DNA from 3 places in the Actinoplanes sp. NPDC048791 genome. Region 1 is predicted to be linked to each of the others. Evidence: riboswitches for the same ligand, from Rfam matches in the RefSeq annotation. Region 1 holds a riboswitch; each other region holds the start of a gene.
What was found. Region 1 has a riboswitch for cyclic di-AMP ahead of AB0C29_RS32740 (transglycosylase family protein). Riboswitches for the same ligand answer to the same signal wherever they lie in the genome.
Positions count from the first base shown of each region.

Region 2: another riboswitch for cyclic di-AMP. It lies ahead of AB0C29_RS31020 (hypothetical protein); the one in region 1 lies ahead of AB0C29_RS32740 (transglycosylase family protein).
Region 3: another riboswitch for cyclic di-AMP. It lies ahead of AB0C29_RS29955 (NlpC/P60 family protein); the one in region 1 lies ahead of AB0C29_RS32740 (transglycosylase family protein).

Region 1 covers NZ_JBEZGQ010000617.1:106-4,740, forward strand. The annotation lists partial or broken gene AB0C29_RS32730 (hypothetical protein) at 1-211, opposite strand, end outside; gene AB0C29_RS32735 (GNAT family N-acetyltransferase) at 496-1,353, shown strand; cyclic di-AMP (ydaO/yuaA leader) riboswitch at 1,525-1,672, shown strand; gene AB0C29_RS32740 (transglycosylase family protein) at 1,677-2,303, shown strand; gene AB0C29_RS32745 (SAM-dependent methyltransferase) at 2,358-3,152, opposite strand; partial or broken gene secF (protein translocase subunit SecF) at 3,256-4,635, opposite strand, start outside.
Region 2 covers NZ_JBEZGQ010000560.1:184-5,168, forward strand. The annotation lists gene AB0C29_RS31020 (hypothetical protein) at 1-959, opposite strand, end outside; cyclic di-AMP (ydaO/yuaA leader) riboswitch at 963-1,100, opposite strand; cyclic di-AMP (ydaO/yuaA leader) riboswitch at 1,379-1,528, shown strand; gene AB0C29_RS31025 (hypothetical protein) at 1,568-2,608, shown strand; gene AB0C29_RS31030 (ABC transporter ATP-binding protein) at 2,626-3,402, opposite strand; gene AB0C29_RS31035 (ABC transporter permease) at 3,407-4,303, opposite strand; gene AB0C29_RS31040 (TetR/AcrR family transcriptional regulator) at 4,473-4,985, shown strand, end outside.
Region 3 covers NZ_JBEZGQ010000525.1:734-5,718, reverse strand. The annotation lists gene AB0C29_RS29985 (hypothetical protein) at 124-321, shown strand; gene AB0C29_RS29980 (hypothetical protein) at 368-550, shown strand; gene AB0C29_RS29975 (DUF1360 domain-containing protein) at 614-1,180, opposite strand; gene AB0C29_RS29970 (DUF6158 family protein) at 1,200-1,457, opposite strand; gene AB0C29_RS29965 (hypothetical protein) at 1,547-1,993, shown strand; gene AB0C29_RS29960 (DUF3817 domain-containing protein) at 2,028-2,354, shown strand; cyclic di-AMP (ydaO/yuaA leader) riboswitch at 2,564-2,698, shown strand; gene AB0C29_RS29955 (NlpC/P60 family protein) at 2,746-3,672, shown strand; gene AB0C29_RS29950 (RNA polymerase sigma factor RpoD/SigA) at 3,757-4,758, opposite strand.

The DNA of each region.
Region 1 (4,635 bases):
GCTTCTGCCGGCGTAGCGCGGTGCTCTTGGCCGCCGGGTCGGTGACGGTGACGGGGGCCGGCGCGGCAACCGGCATCTCGCCGGTGCCGTCCTCGGGCAGATCCGCGGTCGCGGGCCAGGTGGGCGCCTGCCGGTCACCGGGCTCAGCCGGTTGGGTGGTGATGTACGGGCGGACCAGCACCGGATCGTCGCGCTCGGAATCGTCAGCCATCTCGTCGTCCTGCCGTGGGAAAGACCGGTGGCCACGGGGGTGCCGACCGGTACGTCAAGATACGCGAGGCCGCCGGCAAGAGATCACTTGATGTCCACCCTTTCTGGACCTTCGGGGGGAAAGGCTGGTCAAGACGGGTAGACCTCAGGGTTCGGACGCCCCCCGGACGGCCCGGCCGGGGCCTACGCTGAGCACACCCGTCACCGCCGAAGGTGAGCACACATGGATCTCGCGACCCTCGTCGCCGGCCCGGTCGCCGACGTGTCCGCTCCGGAGCCGCCGTCGTGAGCAGGGTGATCGTGGCGGCGATGGAGGCGGCCACGGTGGCCGCGCGGGCGGCGCGGGTGCTGGTCCGCCCGGTGCACAGCCTGGCCGAGCTGACCACGCTGGACCGGATGCTGGCCGGCATCTGGCAGGACGACGCGAGCGGCCCGCTGCTGAGCACCGAGCTGCTGCGCGCGCTGGCGAAGTCGGGCAACTACGTGGCCGGTGCCTTCGACGGCGGCACCCTGGTCGGGGCCGCGGTGGCGTTCTTCGCCGCGCCGGGTGAGCGCGAGCTGCACAGCCACATCGCCGGGGTGTCCGCCGCCGCGGCCGGGCGCAGCGTCGGCTTCGCGCTCAAGCAGCACCAGCGGGTCTGGGCGCTGCAGCGCGGCATCAGCACGATCAGCTGGACGTTCGACCCGCTGGTGGCCCGCAACGCCTACTTCAACCTGGCCAAGCTGGGCGCGGTGCCGACGGAGTACCTGGCGAACTTCTACGGCCCGATGCACGACCGGATCAACGGCGACGACGAGAGCGACCGGCTGATGGTGCGCTGGGATCTCGCCGCCCCGGCGGTCGTCTCCGCCAGTGCCGGCAAGCCGGTGCGGTCCGTGCGGCCGCCGACCGCCACCGTGGCGCTGCGCCGTGCGGGCAACGGTGGGCCGGTGCCGGGCTCGTTCCGGGGGCAGACCGTGGTGGTGGCCGTCCCGGAGGACATCGAGAGCTTGCGCCGCCGGACCCCGGGGGCGGCCAAGGACTGGCGGGTCGCCGTACGGGAGACGCTGAGCACCCTGCTCGCCGACCGGTTGCGCTTCGCCGGCTTCGACCGCGACGGCTGGTACGTCCTCACCCGCGGCTCCGAGGAGTACGGCCGGTGATATCGACAGCCTTGCCCCGATTCTGACCAAGATCAAAAGTGGGCAAAAGCTGAGAACAACGTCACGTTAGGCCCCCGGAGGTTGGCCCCGTGGCGGGCAACGTGGTTACCGTCGGCCGGTCCGCTGACGCGGGCCCCGCGGTCGGTAACGCCGAGTCCTGCCGCCGACCGGGCTGGGAACTCAACTCAGGCATGGAGCGGGGGACCCACAGGTTCTCCGGCGCGCTCACCGCGCGCCTCCGGGGTGAAGCCGCGGCACCACAGCGGCCGGGCAACCTCAGCCCGAACCCGACAGCTGACCTCGCAGGCGTGGAGGTTCACTCGATGGCACAGATCCACAAGCAGTCCCTGCGCGCCCTCGGCCTGGTCGTGGCCGGTGCCGCGGGCACCGTCGCCCTGCTGGGCCCGGCCTCTCCGGCCGCGGCGCAGTCCGGTGTCAACTGGGACGCGATCGCGCAGTGCGAGTCCGGTGGCAACTGGAGCATCAACACCGGCAACGGCTACTACGGTGGCCTGCAGTTCAGCCGCAGCACGTGGAAGGCGTACGGCGGCGGCAAGTACGCGAGCACCGCCAACAAGGCGAGCCGCTCGGAGCAGATCCGCATCGCCGAGAAGGTGCTCGACGGCCAGGGCATCGGCGCGTGGCCGGTGTGCGGCAAGAAGGCCGGCTCGTCGAAGTCCTACCAGGCGAAGAACACCGGCGGTTCCTCGTCGAGCGGCAAGAAGGCCACGGCGTCGCGTACCACCACGCACAAGAAGTCGGCGGCGACCAAGCGCACCTCGGTCAAGGCCACCGGCAGGCACTACACGGTGAAGTCCGGTGACACGCTGGCCAAGATCGCGGCGGCCCAGCACGTCAAGGGCGGCTGGCGCGCGCTGTACCAGCTCAACCGGGCGCAGCTCGGCGGCAACCCCAACCTGATCTTCCCCGGTCAGCGCCTGTCGCTGTGATGAGCCGGCCCGGCTGCCTTACCCCCGTGGGGCAGCCGGGCCCCCCACCGGCGCTCAGGGCTTGCGGCCCACCGCGACGAACTCCGACACGACCTCGGTGATGCCGGGGTGCCGCGGGTCCGGCCGCCAGGCCGTGCAGGTCACGACGCCGGGTTCGAGCAGCTCCAGCCCGGCGAAGAAGCCGCGGATCTCCTCGAGGGTGCGGGTCCTGATCGGCGCCGCGCCGCTCTCGTTCCACTGCCGCATCGACTCCTTGACGGCCTCGCCGTTGACCTCCGTGGTCGGATGCGAGATCAGCAGGAAGCTGCCGGCGGGCACCGCGGCCAGGAACTGCTCGACCACCGACCGGGCCTCGGCGTCGTCCATGACGAAGTTGAGGATGCCGGACAGCACCACCGCGGTGGGCCGGCCGAAGTCCAGTGTGGTGGCGGCGGCCCGGAGGATGGCCTGCGGATCGCGGACGTCGGCCGCGAGGTAGTCGGTGGCCCCCTCGGGGCTGCTGGTCAGCAGCGCGCGGGCGTGCGTGAGGACCAGCGGGTCGTTGTCGACGTAGACGACGCGGGCGTCCGGGGCGACGGCCTGGGCCACCTCGTGGGTGTTGTCGGCGGTGGGCAGCCCGGTGCCGACGTCCAGGAACTGGCGGATCCGGCCCTCGCCGGCCAGGAACCGCACGGCCCGGCCGAGGAACTGCCGGTTGGCCCGGGCCGACAGCACGAGCTCGGGCATCAGCCGGACGGCGTAGTCGGCCGCCTCCCGGTCCGCCGCGAAGTTGTCCTTGCCGCCGAGCAGGTAGTTCCAGACCCGCGCCGAGTGCGGCACGTCCGTATTGAGCTGCGCGGGATCCGTCATCGGGCTCGTCCTTCCGCTACCGGCGGCATCGATCGGTGGCGGGAACCCTACCGCGCCAAGCAGCGGGGTGGGCGCACGGCGGCGCACACCCCGCTGCCCGGGGTCAGCGGGACCGGAAGGTGATCGCCAGCGGCGTGGCCAGGAACACCGACGAGTACGTGCCCACCACGATCCCCACCAGCAGCGCCACGGCGAAGTCGACCAGCGACGCCCCGCCCAGCGTCGCCAGGGCGGCCAGGATGAACACCGCCCCCAGCCCGGTGTTGACCGTACGCGGGACCGTCTGCAGGCACGCCGTGTTGGCCAGCCGCGCGAACGGCACCCGCAGCTTCGGGCTGATCTTGCGCTGACCGTGGACCAGCTCCCGGATCCGGTCGAAGACCACCACCGAGTCGTTGACCGAGTAGCCGACCACGGTCAGCACCGCGGCCAGGAACACCCCGTCGACGGGTTTGCCGAGCCAGGCGAACACCCCGATCAGGATGACCACGTCGTGGAGCATCGCCAGCACCGCCGCCGCACTCCAGCGCCATTGGAACCGCACCGACAGGTACGCCAGCTGCGCGCCGAGAGCGATCGCCACCGCGAGCAGCGCCTTGTCCCGCAGTTCGGCACCGAGGCTGGGCCCGACCTTGTCGTCCCGCAACTGCTGGACGTCACCGCCGCCGGCCGTGCCGAGCGAGTCGCGTACGCGTTGCTCGGTGGCGTCGTCGAAGGCGCCCGCCCGCACCGAGACGTTGCCCTGGCCGACCTGGGTGACCACGGCCCGGTCGACGCCCGCGGCTTCCACGGCTGCCCGGGCCGCGTCGGTCGACAGTGGCCGGCTGGTGGCGTACTCGACCATGCGGCCGCCGGTGAACTCGACGCCGAGGTTCAGCCCCCGGGTGGCGACGCCGCCGATGGAGAGCAGCACCGCCGCCGCCGAGACAGCCAGCCACAGTCGCCGGCGGCGCATCAGGTCCGGGCCGCGGGACTCGATCGCCTGGCGGACCCGGCCGGCGTGGGCGATGCCGCTCCACCGTGGGCGCACGACCAGCCACCGCCGGCGCAACAGGGCCTCGGCCGGTAGCCGGGTCAGCACGAGCGCGGTGAACATGGACGCCAGCACCCCGATGCCCAGGGTGACGCCGAAGCCGCGTACCGGGCCGGAGGCGAGCAGGAACAGCAGGGCGGCGGCCACCAGGGTGGTCACGTTGGAGTCGATGATCGCCGACCAGGCCCGGGCGAAGCCGCCGCGGATCGCGCTGCGCAGGGTGGGCCGGCCGGCGTACTCCTCCCGGGCCCGTTCGAAAACGAGCACGTTGGCGTCGACCGCCATCCCAATGGCGAGCACGAACCCGGCCAGGCCGGGCAGGGTCAGGGTGGCGCCGACCGCCAGCAGCGCGGCGTAGGAGATCAACCCGTACGCCACCAGCGCCACCGCCGCCAGCGCACCGACCACGCGGTACACCGCCACGATGAACGCGATGGTCAGCAGCGCCCC
Region 2 (4,985 bases), on a different contig from region 1:
CCCGTGGCCGGGAACCAGATCTGTTTGTTCCAGATGACGTAGAGGATGCCGAGCCGGTCGGCGTTACGCACCAGGAAGGCCATCAGGTTGTTGCCGTACTCCCGGGTGTCCTGGTTGTGCCAGGGTGAGAAGCCGCTCTTCTGCAGGGACCAGTCGCAGGCACGGCCCTTGGGATGCTCGAACGGGCCGCCGTTGCGGTGACAACCGACGAACCGGTTGAACTTGGCCTTCTTCACTTCCTTGTACATGTGGAAGGTCCGCGCCGTGATGCAACCGCCCGTGGTCGGGTCGTCGACGTTGCAGGACTCCGGGCCGAACTCGCCGTCGGAGTTGCGGGGGGCGGGCGCGGCGGTCCGGGACTTGGCGACCACGAAGCCGCCCGTCACCGACTTGCCGCCGACCTGGGCCAGCGCCTTCTCGGCCGACTCCTTCTGCTTCTCCATCAGCGCGAGGTTCTGCTTCTGCGCCTTGACCTCCTGGTCCAGGCGCGTCTTGTTGGCGGTCACCTCGTCGATGGCCTGATCCAGCTCGCGCAGCTTGCCGTCGTTGAGGGCGTTGATCTCCTCCAGGGAGACCGCCTTCTTGAGGAAGCCGTCCGGGCTGGTGGTGTTGAGCAGGAAGCCCATGGTCGAGATGCCGCCGGTGCGGTACTGCTGAGCGGCGACCGCGCCCACCTCGGGCAGCAGCAGGTCGCGCTTCGCCTCGGCGTTCTTGACCTTGAGGGCGAGACCGAGCTGGGTCTTGGTCGACTTGGCGACCGCCGCCCTCGCCGTCAGATAGCGCCGGCCCGTGGAGTCCAGCACGTCGTTCAGCAGCGGGTTGTCATCGCCGTCGTCGGCGGTGGCCGACTTGGTGTCGTCCGGATCGGCGTTCGCCGGGGATGCGGGCGCGAGCATCATCGTGACCGCGGCGAGCGGTGCCAGGGCGAGGATCAGCCACCGGCGGGGTCTTGCCGTCATTCAGAATCCTTCCGCGTGACCACCGGCCGGGTTAGCTGACGGGTTCGGGACGGAAGCGATCCCTACCACTGACTCGTGGATTCACCCCGGTAGTTCTGTGGTTCCCCGGCTCATCTTGCGACGATTAGATGGTGGACTGCCGGCGCCTTGGGGGCAGCGCCTCCTGGCAGTGACCGGCGGCCAGCTTACCTGACAACGGCCGAAGTGGCAGTGCTGCCGCGAACGGTAAAACGGTTACCGGGCAACGACTTTCCGTCACCGCTCGATGGAATGACGCAGGTCATAGCCCGTAACGACGCATTAATGTGAGTCGTTGCATTCTTTCCGCCGATTGCTCACCATCAGTGCACGATCGATTGCGTAGGGTGTGACGACTGTCGATTCTTAGCATTGATGGGTAGTGTTCGTCACGGTCTCAGCGCAGACCGCCGCCTAATCGCCGCACGGCGAGCCGGGGAACCACTTGAGTAATGGGGTGAATCCGATCCGCGCACCCCCGCGCGATCGGTAGGGATCGCTTCCGTCCCGAACCCGTCAGCTAACTCGGTCGGCGGCCGACGGAAGGAATGTTCGTGAGGCTCAACCCTGTCCGCCGGCGATTAGCGACCGTGCTCGCGGTCCTCGTCGCCACCTCGGGGCTGGCGCTCGCCGCCCCGACCTCCGCTTCCGCCGCACCCCGCCCCTTCGCCGCGCCGGGCGACTCGGGCGACGACGGCGAGGGCGGTTCGAAGTCCCTCATCAAGCAGCTCGAGGCGGCGTCCAAGGGCTTCGTCGAGGCCCAGGAGGCGCTGGACCGCTCCAAGAAGCGCCAGCGGGAGCTGACCGCCAAGCTCAAGGAGCTCGACACCCAGCTCGGCCCCAGGCAGGCGGCGCTGGACGAGATCGTCCAGCGGGCGTACCGCACCGGGCGGCTCGGGCCGATGACGGCGATGATCACCGCCGACTCCACCGGCAGCATGCTGGACCGGGCGCAGACCCTGGAGACCATCGCCGTCAAGCAGGACCGCGCGGTGCGCGACCTGAGGGACAGCCGGGACCAGCAGGCGCAGGCCAAGACGGCGATCGACACCGCTGTCCGCGAACAGCAGCGCCAGCTCACCGTCATGGCCAAGCGCAAGAACCAGGCCGAGGACGCGTTGAAGGTCGCCAACGCCGCCAGCGGCGGATCCTCGAGTTCGTCGTCCGGCGGCGGTTCCTCCAGCGACGGCGGCAGCAGCGCCCTGGCCGCGCCCGCGCCGCGCAACTCGGACGGCTCCCTGCCGAGCGAGTCGTGCAGCGTCAACGACCCGACCACCTCGGGCTGCATCACGCCGCGCACCCTGCACGCGATGCAGGAGGCGAAGAAGGACGGTTTCAACCACTTCATCGCCTGCTTCCGCCACCAGAACAGCGGTGAGCACCCGAAGGGCCGGGCCTGCGACTGGGCCGCCGACAAGGGCGGCTTCGGCGGCGACGCGACCGGGGCCAGCAAGGACTACGGCAACCGGCTGGCGAACTACTTCATCAACAATGCAAGCCGGCTCGGGATCCTCTACGTCATCTGGTACCGGCGGATCTGGCTGCCCAGCAGCGGCTGGAAGTCGTACTCCGGTGCCGGCGGCGACCCGTCGAGCGACCACACCAACCACGTGCACATGTCGATGCGCTGACCGCGGGGGTGCGGGGCCTACCGCTTGACGTAGGCCTCGTACTCCTTCAGCACGTCGTCGGTCGGGCCGTCGGCGCGGATCAGGCCCGACTCCAGCCAGATGGCCCGCTCGCAGGTGTCGCGGATCGACTGCTCGCTGTGGCTCACCAGGAAGACGGTGCCGGCCTGCGCGCGCAGGTCCCGGACCCGCTGCTCACTGCGCCGGCGGAACTTCGCGTCACCGGTGGCCAGCGCCTCGTCGATGAGCAGCACGTCGTGCTGCTTGGCGGCCGCGATGGCGAACCGCAGCCGGGCGCCCATGCCGGACGAGTACGTCCGCATCGGCAGCGAGCTGAAGTCACCGCGCTCGTTGATGCCGGAGAAGTCGATGATGTCCTTGGTCTTGCTCTTGACCTCGGCCGGCGACATGCCCATGGCCAGGCAGCCCAGGACCACGTTGCGCTCACCCGGCAGGTCGTTCATCAGGGCGGCGCTGACGCCGAGCAGGGACGGCTGGCCGGCCGCGTAGATCGCACCGCGCTCGACCGGCAGCAGCCCGGCGATCGCCCGCAGCAGCGTGGACTTGCCCGAGCCGTTGGTGCCGATCAGGCCGACGGCCTCACCCTTGTACGCGACGAAGCTCACCCCCTTGATGGCGTGCACCTCGCGCATGGTCGCCGGCTTGGTGCCGGTGACGAGCCGCTTGAAGCTGGCGAGCGGGCTGCCGGTGCCCGGGGTCGCCGACTGCTGGATCCGATAGACCACGTGGGCATCGTCGACGATGACCGTCGGATCGCGCCGGTCGCTGCCGGTCATGTTGTCAGCCACGGCCGTAGCCCTTCTCTCCGCGCCAGAAGTAGACGTAACCCCCGAGACCCACCACGAACGTCCAGGCGAGCGCCTCCAGCCACATCACCGTGGGACTCGCCGCGAGCGGCACGTCCTCCATCAGCGCGTGCCGCATGAGGTCGATGAACACCAGCATCGGGTTCGCCTCCACCAGGGTCAGCTTCCAGCCGCTGAGGTGGTCGGTGAAGCGGGTGACCGGGTAGAGCACGGCCGACAGGTAGAGCCACATCCGCATGACGAACGGGATGAGGTTCCGGACGTCCGGGATCTTGCTGCCCAGCCGGGCCCCGGCCAGGGCCAGGCCGGCGTTGAACACGGCCTGGAGCAGGAAGATCGGCGCGATGAGCAGCCATTCCAGGGTGATCGGCTCGCCGAAGCCGACCACGATGACCATCAGCACGGCCAGCGAGGCGAGCGTGTTGCGGACCTCGACCATGGTGATGGCCAGGGGCAGGCTGCCTCTCGGGAAGTGCAGGGCCCGGATCAGCCCGAGGTTGCCGGTGATCGCCTGGATGCCGGCCGACACCGTGGACTGGGTGAAGCCGAAGATGAACACGCCGGTGCACAGGTACGCGACGAAGTTGTCGACCCCGCTCTTCGTGTTCAGGATCACGCCGAAGATCAAGTAGTAGACAGCCGCGTTGATCAGCGGCGTCAGCACCTGCCAGAACACACCGAGCCGGGTCTTGCCGAGCGACGAGGCGACCTTGGCGTTGGCGTACGACGCGATGAAGTGCCGGTACGCCCAGAGCTGACGTGTGTACTCAGGCAGGGAAGGCAGCTTCCCGGCAGCGCTGAGCCCGTGTCTACGGGCCAGCTCCTTGAGCGTCAGGCCGGTCTCGGAATCGGCGACCGCCGTCTGAGGCATGGGGCGCTCCGATCTGGTCGGTCCGCTGGGGATGGGGGACCTGGATGACTTGCGCGGGAACACACTAAACAGTGTGCCGCGATGGAACGGCGTCGTATCGACGTCAGCCCCGAAAGTAGCCGAACGAGCGCCGGAACGCAACCGTTGCGTCCTGGCGTATAGTGCACTCGTGGTTACAGCGAAACGTGCACCCGCCGGAGCGGCGGTGCTCCGCGGGGACATCACCGCGGCCATCCGCAACGCGGTCATGAACGAGCTGGCCGAGGTCGGCTACGGGCGCCTGTCCATCGAGGCGGTGGCGCGCCGGGCCGGCGTCGGTAAGACCGCGATCTACCGCCGGTGGAGCAACAAGCTGGAGATGGTCCTCGAGATCGTCTCCGCCGTGGCGGAGCGTAGCGTGCCGATGCCCGACACCGGAAGCTTCGCCGGCGATCTGCAACTGCTCCTGTTCATCGTGAGCCGGGCCCTGCAGCACCGGATCGCGTCCCAGATCATCCCCGACCTGATGGCCGAGGCGGCCCGCAACCCCAAGATCGCCGAGACGCTGCAACGGGCGCTGCGCACCCACCAGCAGGCCGTCGGCGAGAAGATCGTGGGACAGGCCGTCGAGCGCGGCGAGCTGCCCCCGGGCACGAACGCCGACCTGGCCGTCGACATGATGCTGGGCCCGCTGTACTGGCGG
Region 3 (4,985 bases), on a different contig from region 1:
GGCCCGGGGACACTGATCACACCGACATCTGATCCAACCGTCGGCCGGGCCCGCCGATTCCGGTAGTGGTTGTGACTCAGGCCACACCGTTTGACGACCTGCCCCCCGGGTAGACGAAGCAGCGTGAGTGACTTGAAGGTGCTGGACGACTACCTCGACGAGGCTTTCACCGGGCAGGAACGGCTCAGCAGCGCCGACCTGCAGCGCGGGGCCATCGCCGCCGACCTGCCCGCCACCGCCCTGACCCGCATCGACGCGCTGCCCGAGGGCGAGTACGCCCAGGACGAGGCGGCCGAGGCGCTGCGGGCGCTGGACACCTGATCCCCGTCGAAGCCCCGACGACCTCGATGCCCGACCAAGGAGCGAGATGACCCAGCAGAACGAACGCCTGCCGGCCTTCGGCGACGAGGAGGCCGTACCGGACGGCGACAGCGACTTCGCCGGCGAGCACTCCGACACCGCGGTGGACCGGGAGGTCATCGAGGGCGAGAAGGGCGAGGAAGAAAGCTCGCGCGGCTGGTCCGGCCTGGAGCGAGAGGGCCCGCCCTGACCGCGTCACCCAGCACAGCGGTAAGCCCCCGGTCGAGCGACCGGGGGCTTTCTCGTGCCGGGGTCAGGCCGCCTGGGCCAGCGCCGGCCGGTCGTCCTCGTCGCTCTGCCGGTCACCCTCCGCGGCCTCCTTGGCCAGGGAGTACGCCATCTGCAGGAAGTCGGAGGCGGCCGTGGCGGTGAAGACCGTGGCCGCCAGCCGGGTCAGCCGGGGCGCGAAGACCAGACCGCTGGTGAGCCCGGTGGCCACCCACACCGCCAGGCAGAACGGGCAGCTGACCAGCTCACCGACGGAGTGGCGCAGGGAGCTGCCCTGGTCGCGTACCTCTTCGTTGATCTCGCCGCTGCCGCCCGGCTCCGCATAGCGGGTGAACGGCGCGCGCAGCGGGCTGGTGATCGCGTCCTTGGCGATCAGCCGGCTCAGCTTGTGCGTCGCGATGGAGATCAACACGATGTCGGCGGTGGCCGGCCGGTCCGGTACGGGCTTCGCGGTCAGCTTGGCGGCGGCGGCCAGACTGCCGGCGAGCAATCCGAACGCCCCCATCGTGGCGACGTAGCCGTCCAGCGGCCGGTGCTCGTGGGGTGCGTAGTCCCGCCGCAGCCGGTTCAGCCGGCCGCGTACCGAGGAGATCATGAAGTCCGGGGTCCTCTCAGAAGTCCTGGGTGAGCCGGCCCGGATCGACCTCACGGCCCGGGTACCGGGACAGGTACGCGTTCTCCAGCTCCTCGGTCCGCCGCAGGTGGTTGGCCAGGGCGGCGTCGGGCCCGTGCCGCAACGTCTGCAGCCGGGTGCGGTGCAGGCTGGCCAGCTCACGGAACAGATCGTCGTCGGCCAGCCCCGCGGGGTCGATGCCGTTCTCGGAGACGACGGTCTCGTCGCCGGCGGAGTCGAGCCGGGCGTCGGTCATGACGGCGCTCCCTTCCTCGGTCGCTGAAGTACTTGCTGCAACGGTTGCCCGTGCGCCCTGCCGCCAAACCCGCCGGTACGCTGAGGGACATGAAAGGGCTGTGGACCCCCGCGTGGATCGCGCGCCACATCCTGGCGCTCGTGCTCGTGGCCGGCTTCCTGGCCCTGGGCTGGTGGCAGTTCAGCCGGGCCACCGGTGGCAACTCGCTCAGCTGGGGCTACACCTTCGAATGGCCGGTGTTCGCCCTCTTCGTGGTGTTCATCTGGTTCCGCGAGGTCCAGCAGGAGCGCCGCGCCGCCCGCGCCGCCGAGCAGGACGGGCCCGCGGAGGCTGAGCCACAACCGGAGCAGCCGCCCGTGCCGCGCCAGGATGCCCCGGTGACCGTGCGCCGCCCGGTCCGCGTGCCGGTGGCGCAGGTGGCGCCGGCCGACGACGATCCCGAGCTGGCCGCCTACAACGACTACCTCAGCTGGCTGGCCGCCCACCCCGGAGCCCGGCCGAGCGACTATCCCGGCCGCCGCGCCAGCGCCGGCTGAGTTCAGACCGTCGAGTTCAAGAAGGACGTGCACCGTGCAGGGAGCCCTCACCCGCTACCGGATCATCGCCTGGATCGTCGGCGTGGTCCTGATCGCGCTCGTGCTGGTCGGCATGCCGCTGAAGTACCTGGGTGACAACGACACCGTGGTGGCCGCGATCGGCCCGATCCACGGCTTCCTGTACATGGTCTACCTGGTCGCCGCCTTCGACCTGAGCCGCCGGGCGCACTGGCCGCTGGGCCGGATGCTGCTGGTGATGCTGGCCGGCACGATCCCGTTCTTCTCCTTCTGGGCCGAACGGGTCGTCTCCCACAAGTGGGTCCCGGCCGCACGCACTTCCCCGCCGGTCATGGCAGAGTAGAAAAAGTAACGCTGCGGAACGGATTTGTTGCCCGCCGTTATCGGGATCATTCTCTTATTTGTGATCATTGGCGCAAGTCACTCTACGGGCTCTTGTGTTAATGCCGCGCGCCGATAAGTTAATGCGGTTGGTCCGGTCCGCAGCCACACCCTCGGTGGCGCCGGCCAACGCCGCCGAATCCTCGCCGGCGGAAACGGCGACCAGATCCCCCACGGTCACCGCCTCCGCCACGACGAACCGGGGAACCAACCGAAGCAGCACCGGGGTGAATCCGCGCGAGCGGTAGGGGCCTTCTTCCCGCCCCGAACCCGTCAGCTAACCCGGTAGGCGGCCCGAGCGGAAGAAAGGCCACAAACCGTTGCCACACGCCCGCACGAGGCTCCGTGCGCTGGTGGTTGCCGCCCTGGCGATCGCGATCACCGGCACCACCGCGACCGCCGCACACGCGGAACCGTCGACGAGTGAGCTGACGAAGAAGATCGACAAGGCGTCCGATCAGCTCGAGGACGTCGTCGAGTCGTACAACAAGATGAACATCAGCCTCAAGCAGACCAAGGACCAGGAAAAGAAGCTGGCCGCGTCGCTGGGCCCGGCCAAGGCCGCCCTGGAGGCCGCCGGCTCGCAGATGGACGCGATCGCGGCGTCGGCGTACAAGACGGGCAACATCGGCACCATGAACGTCGTGCTCGAGGGCGCGGACAACCTCATGGACCGGATGAGCATCCTCGAGCAGATCTCCCGCAGCCGCGGCCGCGACATCGCGGAGTACCGCGCGACGACGGAGAACTTCGCCGAGCGCCAGGCCGCCCTCAAGGCGACCCAGAAGAAGCAGGAAGCCGAGGCCAAGGCCCTCAACGCGCGCAAGAAGAAGATCGAGGGCGACCTCAAGAAGCTGTACGCGATGCGCACCGCCGCCTACGGCTCGCCCACGGAGAAGTCCAGCAAGTACACCGGCAACATCCCGTCCATCGCGGGCTCCGCCGGTAAGGCTGTCACCTTCGCCTACAACGCCCTCGGCGTGATGTACGACTACGGCGCGGACGGACCGGACGGTTACGACTGCTCGGGCCTGACCTCCGCCGCGTGGCGGGCCGCCGGCAAGTCGCTGCCGCACAACGCCGCCGCTCAGTACAGCGCCACGACACGGATCTCACGGTCCGAGCTCAAGCCGGGCGACCTGGTCTTCTACCGCAGCAACGGACACGTCGGCATCTATGTCGGCGGTGGCCAGATCATCGACGCCTCCCGCGCGGGCCAGCCCGTCAAGAAGCGCACGATCGACATCATGACCCCGAACGGCTACGGCCGGGTCACCTGAGCCGGGTCACCCGAGTAGCAGGCACGAGAAAAGGCCGGTGTCCCCGCGGGGGTCACCGGCCTTTCGCCGTACTGGCGGTCTGCCTTACGCGGCCTGCAGGCCCTCGGCCCGGGCCAGCTCACGCAGCCGGCCGAGCGCCTGGATCTCCAGCTGGCGGATGCGCTCCCGGGAGAGCGAAAACCGCGACGCCACCTCGGTCAGCGAGTGCTCGCGACCGTCCTCGAGGCCGTACCGGGCGCGCATGATGCCCGCCGACCGGTCGTCGAGGTGGTTCAGCAGTCCCTCGATGCGCTGACGCTCCAGCGCGGTCAGGACGATCTCCTCGGGCGACGGCGCGTCGCTGTCGGCGACCAGGTCGCCGAGGTTGGTGTCGCCGTCGTCGCCCACCGGGGTGTCCAGGGACACGGTGTCCTGGGCCCAGCGGGTCAGCTCGGTGACGCGCTCCACCGTCACGCCCAGCGCCGCGGCGACCTGCGCGGGCTCCGGGTCGGCGCCGAGCTCGCGGACGAGCTGACGGGTGACGTTGCGCATCCGGTTGACGTCCTCGACCAGGTGCACGGGCAGGCGCACGGTGCGCTCCTGCTGGGCGATGGCCCGGCTGATGGCCTGGCGGACCCACCACGTCGCGTAGGTCGAGAACTTGTAGCCACGCTCGTAGTCGAACTTCTCGACGGCGCGCACGAGGCCGGTGTTGCCCTCCTGGATGAGGTCGAGCATCGGCATGCCCGAGCGCACGTAACGGCGGGCGATCGACACGACCAGTCGCAGGTTGGCGCGAATGAAGAGATCCTTCGCCCGCTTGCCCTCGGTGACCAGCCGCTCCAGCTCTTCCCGGCTCACGCCGCGACGGACCTCGCCGGTGTCGAGCAGGTGCTCGGCGTAGAGGCCGGCCTCGATTGCCTTGGAGAGGTCGACCTCCCTGGCAGCATCCAGCAGCGGCGTCCGGGAGATTTCGTGCAGGTAGACTCCGACGAGGTCGCGCTCCTCGGCGACCTGGTCGGTCCTCATCACGGTGTTCTTCTCCACGTTGCCCACGGTCCCCTCATTGCCTTCACTAACCCTGTTACGGGCAATACCTGCGTCCATCAGCCCTCCCCGTAACGTCCGCAGTTCATGCATTGCGGTGCTGACACATACCTGAACAGTTGGCGCCCTGCGCTGATTCCGGCTGGTGAGTCGAAAGTGTCACGAGTGTCTGAGCATCAGCTGAGAGCCGCGTGCATACTTACTGAAGAGGGCTCCTGCAGAGGTATTCGGAGCAGCACCCGCCGGTGGATGCGTGATGAGACGCATACCCTGTGCCCGCTTCATGA